DNA from 4 places in the Streptomyces luteoverticillatus genome. Region 3 is predicted to be linked to each of the others. Evidence: riboswitches for the same ligand, from Rfam matches in the RefSeq annotation. Region 3 holds a riboswitch; each other region holds the start of a gene.
The links. A riboswitch is a leader RNA that binds a small molecule or an ion and turns the genes downstream of it on or off. The one in region 3 is predicted to bind cobalamin.

Region 1: it holds a riboswitch for cobalamin, as region 3 does, so the genes downstream of both, EKH77_RS21510 (ribonucleoside-diphosphate reductase subunit alpha) here and EKH77_RS27685 (HoxN/HupN/NixA family nickel/cobalt transporter) in region 3, are expected to answer to the same signal.
Region 2: it holds a riboswitch for cobalamin, as region 3 does, so the genes downstream of both, EKH77_RS07260 (cobalamin biosynthesis protein) here and EKH77_RS27685 (HoxN/HupN/NixA family nickel/cobalt transporter) in region 3, are expected to answer to the same signal.
Region 4: it holds a riboswitch for cobalamin, as region 3 does, so the genes downstream of both, metE (5-methyltetrahydropteroyltriglutamate--homocysteine S-methyltransferase) here and EKH77_RS27685 (HoxN/HupN/NixA family nickel/cobalt transporter) in region 3, are expected to answer to the same signal.

What each region holds. Positions count from the first base shown of each region.
Region 1 covers NZ_CP034587.1:4,807,863-4,812,033, forward strand. Annotated here, with positions in the region: gene EKH77_RS21510 (ribonucleoside-diphosphate reductase subunit alpha) at 1-2,198, opposite strand, end outside; cobalamin riboswitch at 2,357-2,483, opposite strand; gene mctP (monocarboxylate uptake permease MctP) at 2,664-4,171, opposite strand, start outside.
Region 2 covers NZ_CP034587.1:1,729,612-1,733,782, forward strand. Annotated here, with positions in the region: gene EKH77_RS07235 (Asp23/Gls24 family envelope stress response protein) at 1-250, shown strand, start outside; gene EKH77_RS07240 (hypothetical protein) at 261-461, shown strand; gene EKH77_RS07245 (Asp23/Gls24 family envelope stress response protein) at 482-820, shown strand; gene EKH77_RS07250 (DUF6286 domain-containing protein) at 817-1,428, shown strand; gene amaP (alkaline shock response membrane anchor protein AmaP) at 1,514-2,110, shown strand; cobalamin riboswitch at 2,217-2,336, shown strand; gene EKH77_RS07260 (cobalamin biosynthesis protein) at 2,394-3,356, shown strand; gene EKH77_RS07265 (cobyric acid synthase) at 3,353-4,171, shown strand, end outside.
Region 3 covers NZ_CP034587.1:6,226,229-6,230,399, reverse strand. Annotated here, with positions in the region: gene EKH77_RS27695 (sensor histidine kinase) at 1-587, shown strand, start outside; gene EKH77_RS27690 (hypothetical protein) at 748-960, shown strand; gene EKH77_RS27685 (HoxN/HupN/NixA family nickel/cobalt transporter) at 914-2,068, opposite strand; cobalamin riboswitch at 2,100-2,310, opposite strand; gene EKH77_RS27680 (APC family permease) at 2,460-4,091, shown strand; gene EKH77_RS27675 (YIP1 family protein) at 4,164-4,171, shown strand, end outside.
Region 4 covers NZ_CP034587.1:435,355-439,525, reverse strand. Annotated here, with positions in the region: gene EKH77_RS02025 (CbtA family protein) at 1-628, opposite strand, end outside; gene EKH77_RS02020 (CbtB domain-containing protein) at 648-872, opposite strand; cobalamin riboswitch at 1,269-1,413, shown strand; gene metE (5-methyltetrahydropteroyltriglutamate--homocysteine S-methyltransferase) at 1,572-3,896, shown strand; gene EKH77_RS02010 (aminotransferase class IV) at 3,968-4,171, shown strand, end outside.

The sequences.
Region 1 (4,171 bases), 1.4 Mb from region 3:
TTGCCGATGGTGGGCGACGCCATGAACAGGTTCAGCGACTGGCTCTGGTCCAGGTACGGCGTACGGGCCGCGGCCATGTCGATCAGGGCGCGCTGCGGGATCTCCCAGGCCGTGCGGTACAGGTCGCGGACGTCCTGCGGGATCCACTTCATGTCCTGGATCGAGCCGTTGGCCTCGGTCATGGCCTCGCGGGTGGCGCGGTCCCACACGCCGAGCTTCTTGAGGTCCTCGACCAGGTAGGTGTTGACCTGCAGGAACTCACCCGAGAGCGTCTCGCGCTTGAACAGGTTGGAGACCTGCGGCTCGATGCACTCGTAGACGCCGGCGATGGAGGCGATGGTCGCCGTCGGGGCGATGGCGAGCAGCAGCGAGTTGCGCATGCCGACCGCGGCGATGCGGGCGCGCAGCGCCTCCCAGCGGTCCTCCCACGCGGAGACGGCGTTGGGGTAGTGGTCCGGGTGGAGCACGCCGCGGGCGGTGCGGGTGGCCTCCCAGGCCGGGTGCGGGCCGTGGCGCTCGGCGAGGTCGGCGGAGGCCTCGTACGCCGCGAGCATGATCCGCTCGGAGATCTTGGTGGACAGGGCCGTCGCCTCGGCCGAGTCGAAGGCCAGGCGCAGGCGGAAGAAGACGTCCTGGAGGCCCATCAGGCCCAGGCCCACCGGGCGCCAGCGGCTGTTGGAGCTGCCGGCCTGCTCGGTCGGGTAGAAGTTGATGTCCACGACGCGGTCGAGGAAGGTGACGGCCGTACGGACCGTACGGTCGAGCTTCTCCCAGTCCATCTCGCCGTCGGCGCCGAGGTGCTGGGCGAGGTTGACCGAGCCCAGGTTGCAGACCGCGGTCTCGCCGTCGTTCGTGACCTCGAGGATCTCGGTGCAGAGGTTCGAGGAGTGGACGACGGCGCCCTTCTCGGCCGTCTGGTTGGCCGTGCGGTTGGCGGCGTCCTTGAACGTCATCCAGCCGTTGCCGGTCTGCGCGAGGGTGCGCATCATCCGGGCGTAGAGCACGCGCGCCGGGATGGTCTTGACGGCCTTGCCGGCCGCCTCGTACGCGCGGTACGCGGCGTCGAACTCGTCGCCGTAGAGGTCGACCAGGTCCGGGGTGTCGGCGGGGGAGAAGAGCGACCAGTCCGCGTCCGTCTCGACGCGGCGCATGAACTCGTCCGGGATCCAGTGCGCGATGTTGAGGTTGTGGGTGCGGCGGGCCTCCTCACCGGTGTTGTCGCGGAGCTCCAGGAACTCCTCGATGTCGGCGTGCCAGGTCTCCAGGTAGACACAGGCCGCGCCCTTGCGGCGGCCGCCCTGGTTGACGGCGGCGACGGAGGCGTCGAGGGTGCGCAGGAACGGCACGATGCCGTTGGAGTGACCGTTGGTGCCCCGGATCAGCGAGCCGCGCGAGCGGATGCGCGAGTACGACAGGCCGATGCCGCCCGCGTGCTTCGACAGACGCGCCACCTGGTGGTAGCGGTCGTAGATGGAGTCCAGCTCGTCCAGCGGGGAGTCCAGCAGGTAGCAGGACGACATCTGCGGGTGGCGGGTGCCGGAGTTGAACAGCGTCGGGGAGGACGGCAGGTACGAGAGGGTGCTCGTCAGCCGGTAGAGCTCCGCGACGTCGTCCAGGGCCCGCTCGGAGTGGTCCTCGGCGAGGCCGCAGGCGACGCGCAGCAGGAAGTGCTGCGGGGTCTCGATCACGTCGCGGTGGATCGGGTGGCGCAGCAGGTAGCGGCTGTGCAGGGTGCGCAGGCCGAAGTAGCCGAAGCGGTCGTCCGCGCCGTCGGCGAGGGCGGCCTCGACGAGGGCGTCCAGGCGCGCGGCGTGGGTGCGTACGAAGGCGGCCGTCTCGTCGGCGATGAGGCCCTCGCGGTGCCCCACCTCGACGGAGGCGGAGAAGGAGGTCGCGCCCTGGCCGGCCGCCTCGTCGGCGATGGCCAGGGTGAGCAGGCGCGCGGCGAGCCTGGAGTACTCGGGCTCCTCGGCGATGAGGCCGGCGGCGGCCTCGGTGGCGAGGGAGCGCAGCTCGGCGTCGTCCGCGGCGGCGCTGCGGCCGCGCAGCGCGGCGGCGGCGACCTTGCCCGGGTCGGTGGCCGGAAGGTCGGCGGTGAGGTCGGTCAGGGTGCGCAGGAGCGCGGTCCCGGGGCCGCCGGTCGCTTCCGCGTTCGCTGAGACCGGTGCTGAAGCCGGATCTGCGGGCGCGATGGTCACTGAGGCTCTCCCTCGCTCGGCTGGGTGGGCCGGGCGGGAGAGCGATGAGCGCGCACGCGCATGCCTCTTGCACCAGGGCATGCCTCGTAGGCGTCCATCGGCCCAACCCGCGAGGCCCGGACGAATTCAACGCCCATGGCCGAGCCGGGGCAGGCTCGGTGGTGGGCGCGCTGTCGGCAGGTCGTCGGACTTCAGGTGCGCTGGGTATATGCGCACACATACACCGTTGCGGGACAGTTCCGGATTTCCACCGGATTCCCCTGCGACGACAGCGGAGACGAGCATACATCTAGTGCCGGGCCTCGCACGCGCCCCCACATGTTGTGTCGTCGCGTCATGAAGCGGTCGCGGAATGTGCTAACGGGCGTCCCTGGCAGGGCAAGAGAAGAGGGCCGCCACGCCCCCTGGACGGGGATGTGGCGGCCCTCCGGAGGGGCCCCGGGCGGTGGTCCCGGGAGCGGCGGATCAGTGGCCGCCGGGGGCCCCTGCGGTGGCCGGCGGGAGCTCCGCGCGGACGCCCGGGTCACCGGCGTCGGCCGTGTAGTCCGAGGGCCGGGTCAGGTCCACGCCGTCGGGCGCCTTCAGCGCCCTGAGGGCGAAGGTCGCGACGATGACGACGATCACGTTGAGGACAAAGGCGGTGAGCCCGATATAGCCCTTTTCGCCGATGAGGGGGATGAGGTTGGTGTTCCCGAAGTGATCCTGGGTGGCGCTCGGTGTGGCGTACGCCCGCCACGTCCCGTACGTCATGCCGACCGCCCAGCCCGCGAGCAGCGCCCAGCGGTGGGGCCAGCGGGTGAAGAGACCGCCGACGAGCGCGGGCACGGTCTGGAGGATCCAGATCCCGCCGAGCAGCTGGAAATTGATGGCGACCGTTTTGTCCAGGGTGAGGACGAAAACGAGCGCGCCGACCTTGACCAGCAGGGACGCGAGCTTGGACACCTTCGCCTCGTGTTCGGGTGAGGCGTCCGGTTTGAGGAAGTCCTTGTAGATGTTGCGGGTGAAGAGATTTGCGGCGGCGATCGACATGATGGCCGCCGGCACGAGGGCGCCGATGCCGATCGCGGCGAAGGCCACGCCGGTGAACCAGTCCGGGAACATGTCCTCGAACAGCTGGGGGATCGCCAGCTGGCCGTTCTTCACCTTCACCCCGGCGGCGATGGCCATGAAGCCGAGCATCGCCAGCAGGCCCAGCATCAGGGAGTAGAGGGGAAGGATGGTGGTGTTCCGGCGGATGACATTGCGGCTCCTGCTGGAGAGGACCGCCGTCACCGAGTGCGGATAGAGGAAGAGCGCCATCGCCGAGCCGAGCGCCAGCGTCGCGTACGACCACTGGGCGTCCGCCCCCGGCACCAGCGAACCACGTGGTTTGCCCGTTGCGGGATTCTCGGCCGCGAACGCCGCGCCGGCCTTGCTGAAGATGCTCTCGAAGCCGCCCAGTTTGATCGGTATGTAGATGATCGCCACGATGATCACGATGTAGATCAGCGCGTCCTTGACGAAGGCGATCAGCGCGGGGGCGCGCAGCCCGGAGGAGTAGGTGTAGGCCGCGAGCACGCCGAAGGCGATGAGGAGCGGCAGGTCCTTGACGAACCAGTTGGCGTTCTCGCCGCCGCCCACGCCCATGACGTCGAGCACCGCCTGGATGCCGACCAGTTGCAGCGCGATGTACGGCATGGTGGCCAGGATCCCGGTCACCGCGAGGGCGAGGGAGAGGCCCCGGGAGCCGAACCGGCCCCGGACGAAGTCCGACGACGTCACATAGCCGTGCTTGTGTGCCACCGACCACAGGCGGGGCAGGAAGGTGAAGACCAGCGGATAGGTGATGATCGTGTACGGCACGGCGAAGAAGCCGGCCGCGCCCGCCGCGTAGATCGCCGCCGGCACCGCCACGAACGTATAGGCGGTGTAGAGGTCCCCGCCCAGCAGGAACCAGGTGACCCAGGTGCCGAAGGACCGGCCGCCCAGTCCCC
Region 2 (4,171 bases), 4.5 Mb from region 3:
GGTGCCCGGCGGACGGTCCGTCGCCCGGGGGGTGAAGGCGGAGGTCGGCGAGGTCCAGACGGCCCTCGATCTGGAGATCGTCGTGGTGTACGGCGTCGCCATCGCGGATGTCGCCCACGCGGTGCGGGAAAACGTCATCTCGGCGGTGGAACGGATGGCGGGCCTGGAGGTCGTCGAGGTCAACATCGCCGTGACCGACGTCAAGCTGCCGGACGAGGAAGAGGAAGAGCCGGAGCCCAGGCTCCAGTGAGGAGCGCGTGATGAGCATGGCCGTGGCCGGCATGATCGCCGGCATGGCTCTCGGATTCGCCGGCTACTTCGGGGGGTTCGGCGCCTTTCTGCTGGTCGCGGCGCTGGGCATCGTGGGCTTCGTGGGCGGGCGGCTCCTGGACGGCGATGTGGAGCCGGGCGAGTTCTCCCGGTTGCTGCGTCCGCGCGACCGCGACCGGCGCGGGAGGTAGGGCGTGGGGGAGGACGCGCGGTGGTGCCCGCCGAGCGCGGGGCCACCCGGATCGCCGACCGTGTCGTCGCGAAGATCGCCTCCAGGGCGGCCCTGGAGGCGCTGGGCGCCACGGCCCCCGCCGAGGACCACGCGCCCCCGCGCGCCAGCGTCGTCGTCCATGACGGCTCCGCCCGGGTGCGGGTCCTCGTGGAGCTGGACTACCCCGCCGACATCGGCGCCCGCTGCCGCGCCGTGCGCGAGCGGATCGCCCAGCGCGTCGGGGAACTGACGGGCATGGAGGTGCCCGAGGTGCTGATCACGGTAGAGCGGCTGCACTCCGCGCACACCGGCCGGCTGTCGGGGGTGCGGGTGCGATGAGCGGTCCCGTGTCACTGGAGAAGACGGCCGGGGCTCCCCCGGTCGTCGCGGGCGGTCGTGTCCCCCGCTTCCGGTCCCCGCGCAGGCTGCCCGCCGCGCTGGTCGCGGCGGTGACCCTGACCGTCGCCGGGTTCTTCCTCTACGACGTCGCCGCCGTCCGCGCCGGCCGCCCCGCCATGGCCTGGCGCCGGCGCCTCGCCCATGAGCTGGCGACCCGTCACCTCGGCGACGGGCTGGTGGTCGCCGGCGCGGTGGTGGTCGTTCTCGCCGGCTGCTGGCTGCTCGTCCTCGCCCTCACCCCGGGCCTGCGCGGAGTGCTGCCGATGCGCCGCGCGGACGGCACAGGCGACGACGGGGTCCGGGCCGGGCTGGAGCGCGGGGCGGCGGCCCTGATGCTGCGCGACCGGGTGATGGAGGTCTCCGGTGTCCAGGCCGTCCGCGTCGACGTGGGCCGGCGTGTGGTCCGCGCCCGGGCCCGCTCCCACTTCCGGGACCTGGACGAGGTGCGGACGGATGTGAACACCGTACTGGCGGAGGGCGTCCGGGAGTTGGGGCTCGCCCGGGAGCCGTCCCTGTCCGTGCACGTACGACGCCCGGCGAAGAGGTGACCGGGGTGGGGTGGTTCGAGCGGTGCCCGGGGCGGTCCTCACGGTGCCCGGGGTCGTTTTCACAGTGCTCGGGGCGGTTCTCGCGATGCTGAGGACCGTCAACCGGCTGCTGACCGGGCTCGCCGGGGCGCTGCTGGTGGCGCTCGGCGCCGCCGTGCTGATCGGCGCGCTGGACCTGCCGCGCCGCTGGGGCTTCGAGCTGCCGTCGGCCTGGCCGTTCGCCGGCCCGGACGACGTGCTGCTGCCCGGCACGGACCTGCGGAGGTGGCGCGCCAGGGGCTGGTGGTGGCCGGTGGTCATCGCCGCCCTGGCCGTCGTCGTCCTGCTGTCCGCGTGGTGGCTCGCGGCCCAGGCTCGCAGGGGCCGGCTGCGCGAGGTGGTGGTCCACAGCGGCGGCGGAGAGGTGGCGTCGGTGCGGGGGCGGGCGCTGGAGGAGGTGATGGAGGCGGAGGCCGAGGAGCTGCCGGGGGTGGAACGGGCGGCCGTCGCGCTGTCGGGACGACGGACGGCGCCCCGGGCACGGATCGTCCTGACACTGGGGGCGCGCGGGGCACCGGGGGTGGCGTTGGCGCGACTGTGCGAGGAAGTCCTGCGCCACGCGCGGATGTCGGCCGGGCTGACGCGCCTCCCGGCGGAGGTGCGGCTGCGGGCCGTGCGGCACCGGGCGGAACGGGTGGGGTGACGGGGCGCCGCCCCTCCCCCGTGGCGACGGCCGGGGCGCAGGTCAGGGCGAGTTGACGCCCCTTCCCGCCGCGTGGTGGACTTCCGGAGCCAAACGGCGACAGCAGAGGAAGCCGGTGCGAATCCGGCGCGGTCCCGCCACTGTCACCGGGGAGTGTCCCCCCATTCGATGGCCACGGCGCGAGCCGGAAGGCCGGGGGCGGCGCGGATCCGGGAGCCAGGAGACTCTGGTCGCCGTCACGTCGAGCCAGGGCGCGGACCCTGAGTGAGGACACCGCTTCGCCATGCCCGGCCGCGATCGCTTCTCCTTCGCGTACGGCGCCGCCCTCGGCTTCGCCTGCGATCTGCTCCTCGGCGACCCCCGCCGCGGCCATCCCGTCGCCGCGTTCGGACGGGCCGCGCAGTCCATCGAGCGCCGGCTGTGGCGCGACCACCGGGGCTACGGCACGCTCCACACCCTGGTCTGCGCCGGAGGCGCGGTCGCCGGGGCCGGGCTGCTGGCCCGCGCCGCGCGACGCCACCGCGCGGCCGAGATCGCGCTGACCGCCGCCGCCACGTGGTCCGTCCTGGGCGGCACGTCCCTGGGCCGGGAGGCCCGGGCCATCGGCGGCGCGCTGGCCGCCGGGGACGTGGAGGTCGCCCGGGAGCGGCTGCCGCACCTGTGCGGCCGCGACCCGCAGGCGCTGGACGCGCAAGCGATCGCCCGGGCCGTGGTGGAGTCCGTCGCCGAGAACACCTCCGACGCCGTCGTGGGCGCCCTCGTCTGGGGCGCCCTGGGGGGCGTGCCCGGACTCGTGGGCTTCCGGGCGGTCAACACCCTGGACGCCATGGTGGGTCACAAGTCGCCCCGGCTCCGGCGGTTCGGCTGGGCGTCGGCCCGGCTCGACGACGTCGTCGGCTGGCCGGGCGCCCGGCTGACCGCCGCGCTCACGGTCCTCGCCGGGCCCGACCCGCGCGGCGCGCTGCGCGTGGCCCGGCGCGACGCCTCCCGCCACCCCAGCCCCAACGCCGGGCCGGTCGAGGCCGCCTTCGCCGGGGCCCTGGGCGTGCGGCTGGGCGGCACCCTCGCCTACGCGGGACGCGTCGAGCACCGCCCGGTGCTGGGCGAGGAGAACCGTCCGGTGCGGACGGCGGACATCGAGCGCGCGGTCCGGCTCTCGCGCCGGGTGTCGCTGCTGGCCCTGGGGGCGGCGGTTTCGGCTCGTACGGTGGGCAGCCTGTTCAGGAACGCGGGGAGGAATCGGTGACAGTCTCGGTGACAGCCGACAGGAGCGGGCGCACGGGCCCGCCGGGCGGGGGCCTGCTGGTGGCCGGGACCACCTCGGACGCGGGCAAGAGCGTGGTCACGGCCGGCATCTGCCGCTGGCTGGTCCGCAAGGGGGTCAAGGTCGCGCCGTTCAAGGCGCAGAACATGTCCCTCAACTCGTTCGTGACGCGCGACGGCGCGGAGATAGGGCGCGCGCAGGCCATGCAGGCCGCCGCCGCCCGCGTCGAGCCGAGCGCGCTCATGAACCCGGTGCTGCTCAAGCCCGGCGGCGACCGCAGCAGCCAGGTCGTCCTCATGGGCAAGCCGGTGGGCGAGCTCAGCGCCCGGGGCTACCACGCGGGGCGCCAGGAGCAGTTGTTCGGCACGGTGACGGAGTGCCTGGCCGAGCTGCGGCGCACCCACGACGCCGTGATCTGCGAGGGCGCCGGCAGCCCCGCCGAGATCAACCTGCGCCGCTCCGACATCGTCAACATGGGCATCGCCCGCGCCGCGCGCCTGCCCGTGGTCGTCGTCGGCGACATCGACCGGGGCGGTGTCTTCGCCTCCTTCTTCGGTACGACAGCGCTGCTCTCCCCCGAGGACCAGGAGCTGATAGCGGGTTACGTGGTCAACAAGTTCCGGGGCGACGTGAGCCTGCTGGAGCCGGGCCTGGAGATGCTGCGCGACCTGACGGGCCGGCGGACGTTCGGCGTGCTGCCGTTCGCCCACGGCCTGGGCATCGACGAGGAGGACGGCCTGCGCGTGTCCCTGCGCGGCGCGGTCCGCGAGTCCGTGGTCGCCCCGCCGCACGGCGCG
Region 3 (4,171 bases):
AGGACCCCGCGCGTTACCACCGCCAGATCGGCGCCGAGGTCGACCGGCTGAACACCATGGTGGGCGACCTCTTCGAGCTCTCCCGCATCCACGCCGGCGCCCTGCCGCTGCGCCCGAGCCGGATGTCGGTGTACGACCTGGTGGACGAGGCCCTGGCGGGCGCCGGGCCGCTGGCGCGCGAGCAGGGGGTGAAGCTGGTCGGGGAAGGAGACGGGGACGGGGACGGCGTGGCCGCCGTGCCGGTGGAGGTGGACGGCAAGGAGATGACCCGGGTCCTGGGGAATCTCCTGGTGAACGCCATCCGGCGGACCCCGCCCGACGGCACGGTCGCGGTGGCGGCGCGGCGCGAGGCGGACGCGGTGGTGGTGTCGGTGACGGACGGCTGCGGCGGCATCCCGGAGGAGGATCTGCCCCGGGTCTTCGAGACGGGCTGGCGGGGCTCGGCTGCCCGGACCCGGCCCGGGGGCGCGGGGCTGGGTCTGGCGATCGTCCGGGGCATCGTCGAGGCCCACGCGGGCCGGGCGTCCGTCCACAACGTGCCCGGCGGTTGCCGGTTCGAGGTGACGCTCCCGGCAGCCGGCCCATGAACAACATGAACTAACACCCGCCCCCTGAGCGTCAGCCTGTCGGGCCGCGCCACCCCGTGAAGGGTGATCACGGCCCAACACGCTGACGTGATCAGGGGTCGTGCGTCACGATGCACCCGCCGGGAGAGCGAGCAGCGACGACCGTGGAGCGGGATGGCCCATGTCCGACACCGGAGGCGAGTCAGATGTCGACGCCGACCCCCTGCGCAGGATCGCCGCGGCGATCGAGCGGGAGCGGGATCCCTCGACCCGGACGTGCCTGACCTGCGGCGGCCCGGCCCTCGTGGTGGTGCGGGAGGAGTCGGCCGGGAACAGTCCGCCGGTGATCAGCGCCCGGAAGGCGTGTGCGAACCAGGGCTGTGAGCGCCCGTGACCCCGGCGGCGGCCGTCCGTGCGGCCCAGCGCTGCTCGACCTTGGCGAAGCGCCAGTAGCCGAGGGCGAGGGCCCAGACCAGCACGAACAGTCCGACGATGACGAAACCGACGTTGTCGAGGTTCAGCCCGGAGATCCAGCCGGTGACCGCGTCGTCCAGATCGAGCTTCTCGTGGAGCACGCCCACCAGCTCGATGGTGCCGATGAGGAAGGCGACCGCGATGGAGAGCCCGGTGATGGTGAGGTTGTAGTAGACCTTTCTGACGGGGTTGGAGAACGCCCACTGGTAGGCGAAGTTCATGAACGTGCCGTCGAGCGTGTCGAACAGGCTCATGCCGGCCGCGAACAGCAGCGGCAGGCACATGATCGCGTACCAGGGCAGCCCGGCAGCGGCACCGCTGCCCGCCATGACCATCAGCGTGACCTCGGTGGCCGTGTCGAAGCCCAGGCCGAAGAGGAAGCCCAGCGGGAACATCTGGCCGGGGCGGCTGATGGAACGGGTGAAACGGCCGAGGACGCGGTTCATGAAGCCGCGCGAGTCGAGCTGCTTCTCCAGCTCCGCCTCGTCGTAGCGGCCCTCGCGCATGGCGCGGAAGACCCTCATGATGCCGGCGAGGGCGATGAGGTTGAGGATGGCGATGAGGTAGAGGAAGCCGCCGGAGACCGTGGTGCCGACGACACCGAGGGTCTGATGGGTGGTGGACTCCTCGTTCATCAGCGTCCCGGCCAGCCGGGTGCCGCCGGAGACCAGCAGCGTCAGCAGGACGACGACGCTGGAGTGGCCGAGGGCGAACCAGAAGCCGACGGAGACCGGGCGCTGCCCGTCCGCCATCAGCTTGCGGGTGGTGTTGTCGATGGCGGCGATGTGGTCGGCGTCGAAGGCGTGCCGCATACCGAGGGTGTAGGCGGTGACGCCGAGGCCGACGCCGAAGACCTTGGAGCCGACGGTGTAGTGGTTCGGCACGACCAGCAGGAAGAGCACGCCGAAGGCGACGACGTGGAGGGCGACGACGACGGCCAGCAGGCCGGCGGTCCGCACGGTGTCCTCGCGGCGCCACTGGAAGGCGGGCGCGGACGGTTCCGCGGACGGTTGTGTGGATATGGACATCTTGGGGTGAACGCTCCAGCACCTCGTGGATCATTTCGAGAATGCCGTGGCCGGTCTCCTGGCTTACGGGTGATGGCGTTACCGTCCCGCCTTCCCGGCAGCCGGACGCTGCCAGTGGCTCCGCGCGCCGGGGCACGCGGAAGAGGACGGTCACTCCCCGATCACAGTGGCGAGGGCCGCTCCGGAGTCGGCCCACGAGGGCCTCACCGGTCTTCCCGAACACCACGGCCGGGCAACCATAACGTCCCGGCCGATCCCCGGGGCAAAAATGTGGTACTTGCCATCTCTTCGCAGCAAGGCCCCGACACTTCGCAGGTGATGGACGGGCGGGTCGGCCCGGTGTACGAGTGCAGGAAGACTCCAGGGACGGACGCGAGAGGGCTGAGCGCCAATGGCGGACACGGCAGGGGACGTCGAGCGGAGGCCCGGGGAACCGGGGGAGCCGGTGGTGCCGGAGGAGCGGGCGGCGTTCGTCCGCCGCATCGGGCTGTTCCAGGCCACCGCCATCAACATGAGCCAGATGTGCGGCATAGGACCGTTCGTCACCATTCCCTTGATGGTGGCCTCCTTCAACGGGCCGCACGCGGTCATCGGCTTCGTCGCGGGCGCGGTGCTGGCCCTGGCCGACGGGCTGGTGTGGGCCGAGCTGGGCGCGGCGATGCCCGGCGCGGGCGGCAGTTACGTCTATCTGCGGGAGGCGTTCCAGTACCGGACCGGGAGACTCGTGCCGTTCCTGTTCGTGTGGACGGCGATGCTCTTCATCCCGCTGGCCATGGCCACGGGTGTGATCGGGTTCGTCCAGTACCTGGGCTATCTCTGGCCGGGGATGACGCAGACCCAGGGCGATCTGGCGGGCCTGGGCTTCGTCGTGGTGGTCGTCGGGCTGCTGTGGCGGCGGGTGGAGAGCATCGCGCGGATCACCGCCGTGCTGTGGGGCGTGATGATCGTCTCCGTCGTCCTGGTCATCGTGGCCGCGTTCACCCACTTCAGCCCGGACCGGGCCTTCACCTACCCGGCGGGCGCCTTCGACCTCACGACCGGTCAGTTCTGGCTGGGCTTCGCGGCGGGCCTGACCATCGGCATCTACGACTACGGGGGTTACAGCACCGTCGCCTACATGGGCGCCGAGATCAAGGACCCCGGGCGGACCATGCCGCGGTCCATCATCTACTCGATCCTCGGCATCATGGCCATCTACCTGCTGCTGCAGATCGGCACCCTGGGCGTCGTCGACTGGCGGGAGATGCTGGACCCCGACTCCACGGCCGGCTCCTCCGTGGCCTCGGCGGTGCTGGAGCAGACCTGGGGCAAGGGCGCGGCGGACGTCGTCACCGTGCTGATCCTCATCACGGCCTTCGCGTCCGTCTTCACCGGGCTCCTCGGCGGCTCGCGCATCCCCGTGGACGCCGCGCGGGAGAACGTCTTCTTCCGGCGCTTCGGCGCCCTCCACCCCCGGCTGCGCTTCCCGGTGCTGCCGCTGACGACGATGGGAGTCGTCTCGGCCGTGGGCTTCCTGATCGGCCGTCACACCGACCTGGCGACGATCATCCAGTTGCTGATGGCGGTCATGGTGATCCTCCAGGCGCTGTCGCAGGTGCTGGCCGTGACCGTGCTGCGGCGCCGGCAGCCGGCGCTGCCGCGCCCGTACCGGATGTGGCTCTACCCGCTGCCGAGCCTGGTGGCGCTGGCGGGCTGGCTGGTGATCTACGGCTTCGCGGACCGCAATTCCCCCGGCCGCCATCCCATCGAGTGGTCGCTGGCCTGGGTGGGCGCCGGGTGCGTGGCGTTCACGCTGTGGGCGGCGAAGGAGAAGGTGTGGCCGTTCGGGCCACGGGAGATCAGCGAGGACTACCTGCCCGGCGGGGCCTCGGCGCAGGAGCTCGCGGAGCCCGCGACCGCCGTCGCCGACAGCCCTGTCACCGACGCGGGGGACGACGGTCCGGACCCCGGCACGGACCCCGGCACGGACCCCGGTCCAGACCCCGGCACGGGCCCCGGAGGCGTGGCGCCCACCCCCGCCTGACGGAGCGTCGGCTCCAGCGGCCGGGCCGCCCGGACTCCTGCGGTCCGGCCGAACGGTGATAAAACGGCACCCATGCCTGT
Region 4 (4,171 bases), 5.8 Mb from region 3:
CGAGGCGGAACCGCCACAGCACGGTGGCCGGGAAGTCCGCGGGCACCTCGTCGACCACGGGCAGCACGGCGTACGCCGCGCCCACCACCAGGACGAACGCCGCCACCGCGACGACGCCTGCCCACCAGCCGCCCAGCCGGGGGACCAGCCCACGGCCCAGGAAGATCGCGGCGACGCCCAGCAGCACACTGAGCACGATCATCAGGAAGTACAGCGCGGTGCGCTTGCCGATGGTGTCCGGATCGCCGACGGACGGCGGATTGGCCGGGTACTTGAGGAACGGCACCACATGGACCACCAGCAGCCCGCCCAGCGAGAGCAGGGCCGCCGTGGCGCGCGGGCCGATCCGGCCGATCCGGCCCAGGGCGACGCAGAAGGCCAGCGCGGCGATGCCGCCGAGCGCCACGCCGTAGACCAGGACGCCGGTCGCCAGCCCCCCGGTGGACTGGAGGGTGCGGCTGACCAGCTCCACGCCGTGGTCGCCGTGGCTGTGGGCCTCCTCGTAGCCGATGGCTCTGTCCACGGACGGCTCACCGAGGAGATAGGCGACGAGGAGGGCCAGGCACCCCGCCGCCAGTCCGGCGAGCATGCCGCGCACCAGGAGCGACCGTACGGAGACGGTGTTCACGAGAGCGACTCCCCGGCCGTCAGTGGCACGGGAAGCCGAGCAGGTGACGTCCGTCGTGGAGCCACTCGTGGACGCTCGCGCCGGAGAGCAGCGAGGTGGCACCCTGCTCGGCGCCGACGAAGTACAGCAGGACGAGCATGAGCACGCCGAAGAACACCGCCCAGGGGGCGATCGCCTTCAGGGATATCGGCGCGATCTCCGGCCGGGCGGACGAGCCGGACACGGGAGCGGCGGAATAGGCCATGACCAAACCTCCTGGGGAAACACGCGTCCCAGAACTAGGGGTTCCCGGACGACTGGAGGCGGGTCTGACTCCCCGGGCGCCGCCGCGCTGCCGCGAACGCCGGCCGGATTCACAGTGGCGCGACCGTGCCGGATTCCCACCGGCTTCCGCCACCCGTCGTCATGTCCACGCGACCGTACCGTTCCGGCCAACGTTGCGCCATGGGGCGGGAGGATGCGCACCGGCGTACAACCCGGCGTGCACGCTCTGGAGCGCGCGCCGGGGCCGCGCCCGTTCCGCTCCTCCGCCGCCCGTGTGTGACCGGTATGTGAACAGCACTGTCCAGCGGGAGACTTCACCGCCTACGCTGGCCGCCGCAGCCGGTTCGCCCTGCCCGCCAGGCAGACGCGTCGCAAGAGGGAACCCGGTGGGAATCCGGGACTGCCCCGCAGCGGTGAGCGGGAACGACCGCCGTCACACGCACTGGGCCCGACAGGGCCCGGGAAGCGACGGCCACTAGGTGTCCGCCCTCGGGCGGACGTGCCCGCGAGTCCGAAGACCTGCCCGCTGCCCGCGCGCGAACGACTCGCGCGCGGAGATCCCGGTGACCCCGAGGGCGGGTCGGCGCGCACGGACGAGCACTCGGCGGCTCGCCCGCACCGACGCGACCCCTCGCGGCCCTCCCGGGATCCAGGAGACGAGCTCGCGAAGGAGAGTTCCGTGACCAGCAAGACCGCAGCCGCGGCAGTCCGGGCCACCGTGTACGGCTACCCCCGCCAGGGACCCGACCGGGAACTGAAGAAGGCCGTCGAGGGGTACTGGAAGGGCCGCGTCACCGCCGGCGCCCTCCACCGGACCACAGCCGGGCTCCGCGCCGCCACCTGGCGCGATCTCGCCGCCGCCGGCCTCCACGAGGTCCCCACCGGCGACTTCTCGTACTACGACCACGTCCTCGACACCAGCGTCATGGTCGGCGCGATCCCCGCCCGCCACCGCGCGGCCCTCGCCGCCGACCCCCTCGACGGCTACTTCGCCATGGCGCGCGGCACCCAGGACGTCGCGCCCCTGGAGATGACCAAGTGGTTCGACACCAACTACCACTACCTCGTCCCGGAACTCGGCCCCGATACCGTCTTCGCCGCCGACCCCGCCAAACAACTCGGCGAGCTCCAGGAGGCGCTGGCCCTCGGCCTCGCCGCCCGTCCCGTCCTCGTCGGACCGGTCACCTACCTCCTGCTCGCCAAGCCCGCCCCCGGCGCCCCGGCTGGCTTCGACCCCCTCACCCTCCTGGACCGGCTCCTGCCCGTCTACGCCGAGGTGCTCGCCGCGCTGCGCGCCGCCGGAGCCGAGTGGGTCCAGCTGGACGAGCCCGCCCTCGTCCAGGAACGCACCCCGGCCGAACTCAACGCGGCCGCCCGCGCCTACCGCGACCTCGGCGCCCTGACGGGCCGTCCGAAACTGCTGGTCGCCTCCTACTTCGACCGCCTGGGTGAAGCCCTGCCCGTGCTGGCCAAGGCCCCCGTCGACGGCCTCGCCCTCGACTTCACCGGCCCCGCCGCCGCCAACCTCGACGACCTCGCCGCCGTCGGCGGACTGCCCGGCAAGCGGCTCGTCGCGGGCGTCGTCGACGGCCGCAACATCTGGATCAACGACCTGACGGCGTCACTGACCACCCTCGCCACCCTCCTCGGCCTCGCCGGCCACGTGGACGTCGCCGCCTCCAGCTCCCTCCTCCACGTCCCCCTCGACGCCGCCGCCGAACGCGACATCGACCCGCGGATCGCCCGCTGGCTGGCCTTCGCCCGCCAGAAGACCACCGAGATCGCCACCCTCGCCCGCGGCCTCGGCCACGGCACCGCCGCCATCGCCGCCGAACTCGCCGTCAACCGCGCCGACCTGGCCCTCCGCGCCGGCTCCGCCCTCACCCGCGACCCGGCCGTCCGCGCCCGCACCGCCGCCGTCACGCCCGCCGACGCCCGCCGTTCCCTGCCCTACCCCGAACGGACCGTCGCCCAGCGCGCCCGCCTGGGCCTGTCCCCGCTGCCCACGACCACCATCGGCTCCTTCCCCCAGACCACCGAACTGCGCACCGCCCGCGCCGACCTGCGCGCCGGACGCATCGACGCCGACACCTACGAGCGGCGCGTCGAGGCCGAGATCCGCGAGGTCGTCGCCTTCCAGGAGAAGGCCGGCCTGGACGTCCTCGTCCACGGCGAGCCCGAACGCGACGACATGGTCGCGTACTTCGCCGAACGCCTCACCGGCTACCTCGCCACCCGGCACGGCTGGGTCCAGTCCTACGGCACCCGCTACGTCCGCCCGCCGGTCCTCGCCGGCGACGTCTCCCGCCCCGAGCCGATGACCGTGCGCTGGACGACCCACGCCCAGTCCCTCACCGCACGCCCCGTCAAGGGCATGCTCACCGGCCCCGTCACCATGCTCGCCTGGTCCTTCGTCCGCGACGACCAGCCCCGCGCCGAGACAGCCCGCCAGGTCGCGCTCGCCCTGCGCGACGAGGTCGCCGACCTGGAGGCGGCGGGCACCGCCGTCATCCAGGTCGACGAGCCCGCCCTCCGCGAGACCCTCCCGCTGCGCGCCGCCACCCGCCCCGGCTACCTGGCCTGGGCCACCGAGGCCTTCCGGCTGACCACCGGCGGCGTCCGCCCGGACACCCAGATCCACACCCACATGTGCTACGCGGAGTTCGGCGACATCCTCCAGGCCATCGACGACCTCGACGCCGACGTCATCAGCCTGGAGGCGGCCCGCTCCCACATGCGGGTCGCGGACGAACTCGCCGGCGCCGGCTACCCCCGGGAGGTGGGCCCCGGCGTCTACGACATCCACTCGCCCCGCGTCCCCGCCGCCGACGAGACGGCCGCCCTGCTGCGCCGGGCACTGGAGGCCGTCCCCGCCGAACGACTGTGGGTCAACCCCGACTGCGGCCTGAAGACCCGCGCCTGGCCCGAGGTCCGCGCGTCCCTGGAACATCTGGTGACGGCGGCGCGCACGATAAGGGAGGAACTCCGCGGCTCGTCCTCGTAAGGCGTGGGGACGGGGTGCCCCGGGTGGTCACCGGGGCACCCCCTCCCCTCGGCGACTGCGAAACTGTCCGCATGGCCGAACTCAACGGAAAGCCCGTTACCCTCGACGACCTCCAGAGCCTCGCCCTCACGAACTACGGGCACTTCACGACCATGCGGATGGAGGACGGCACGATCCGGGGGCTGTCGCTCCACCTGGACCGCCTGGTGCGGGACTGCCGCATCGTGTTCGGCGTCGAACTGGACCGCGACCGGACGCTGCACTACATCCGCAAG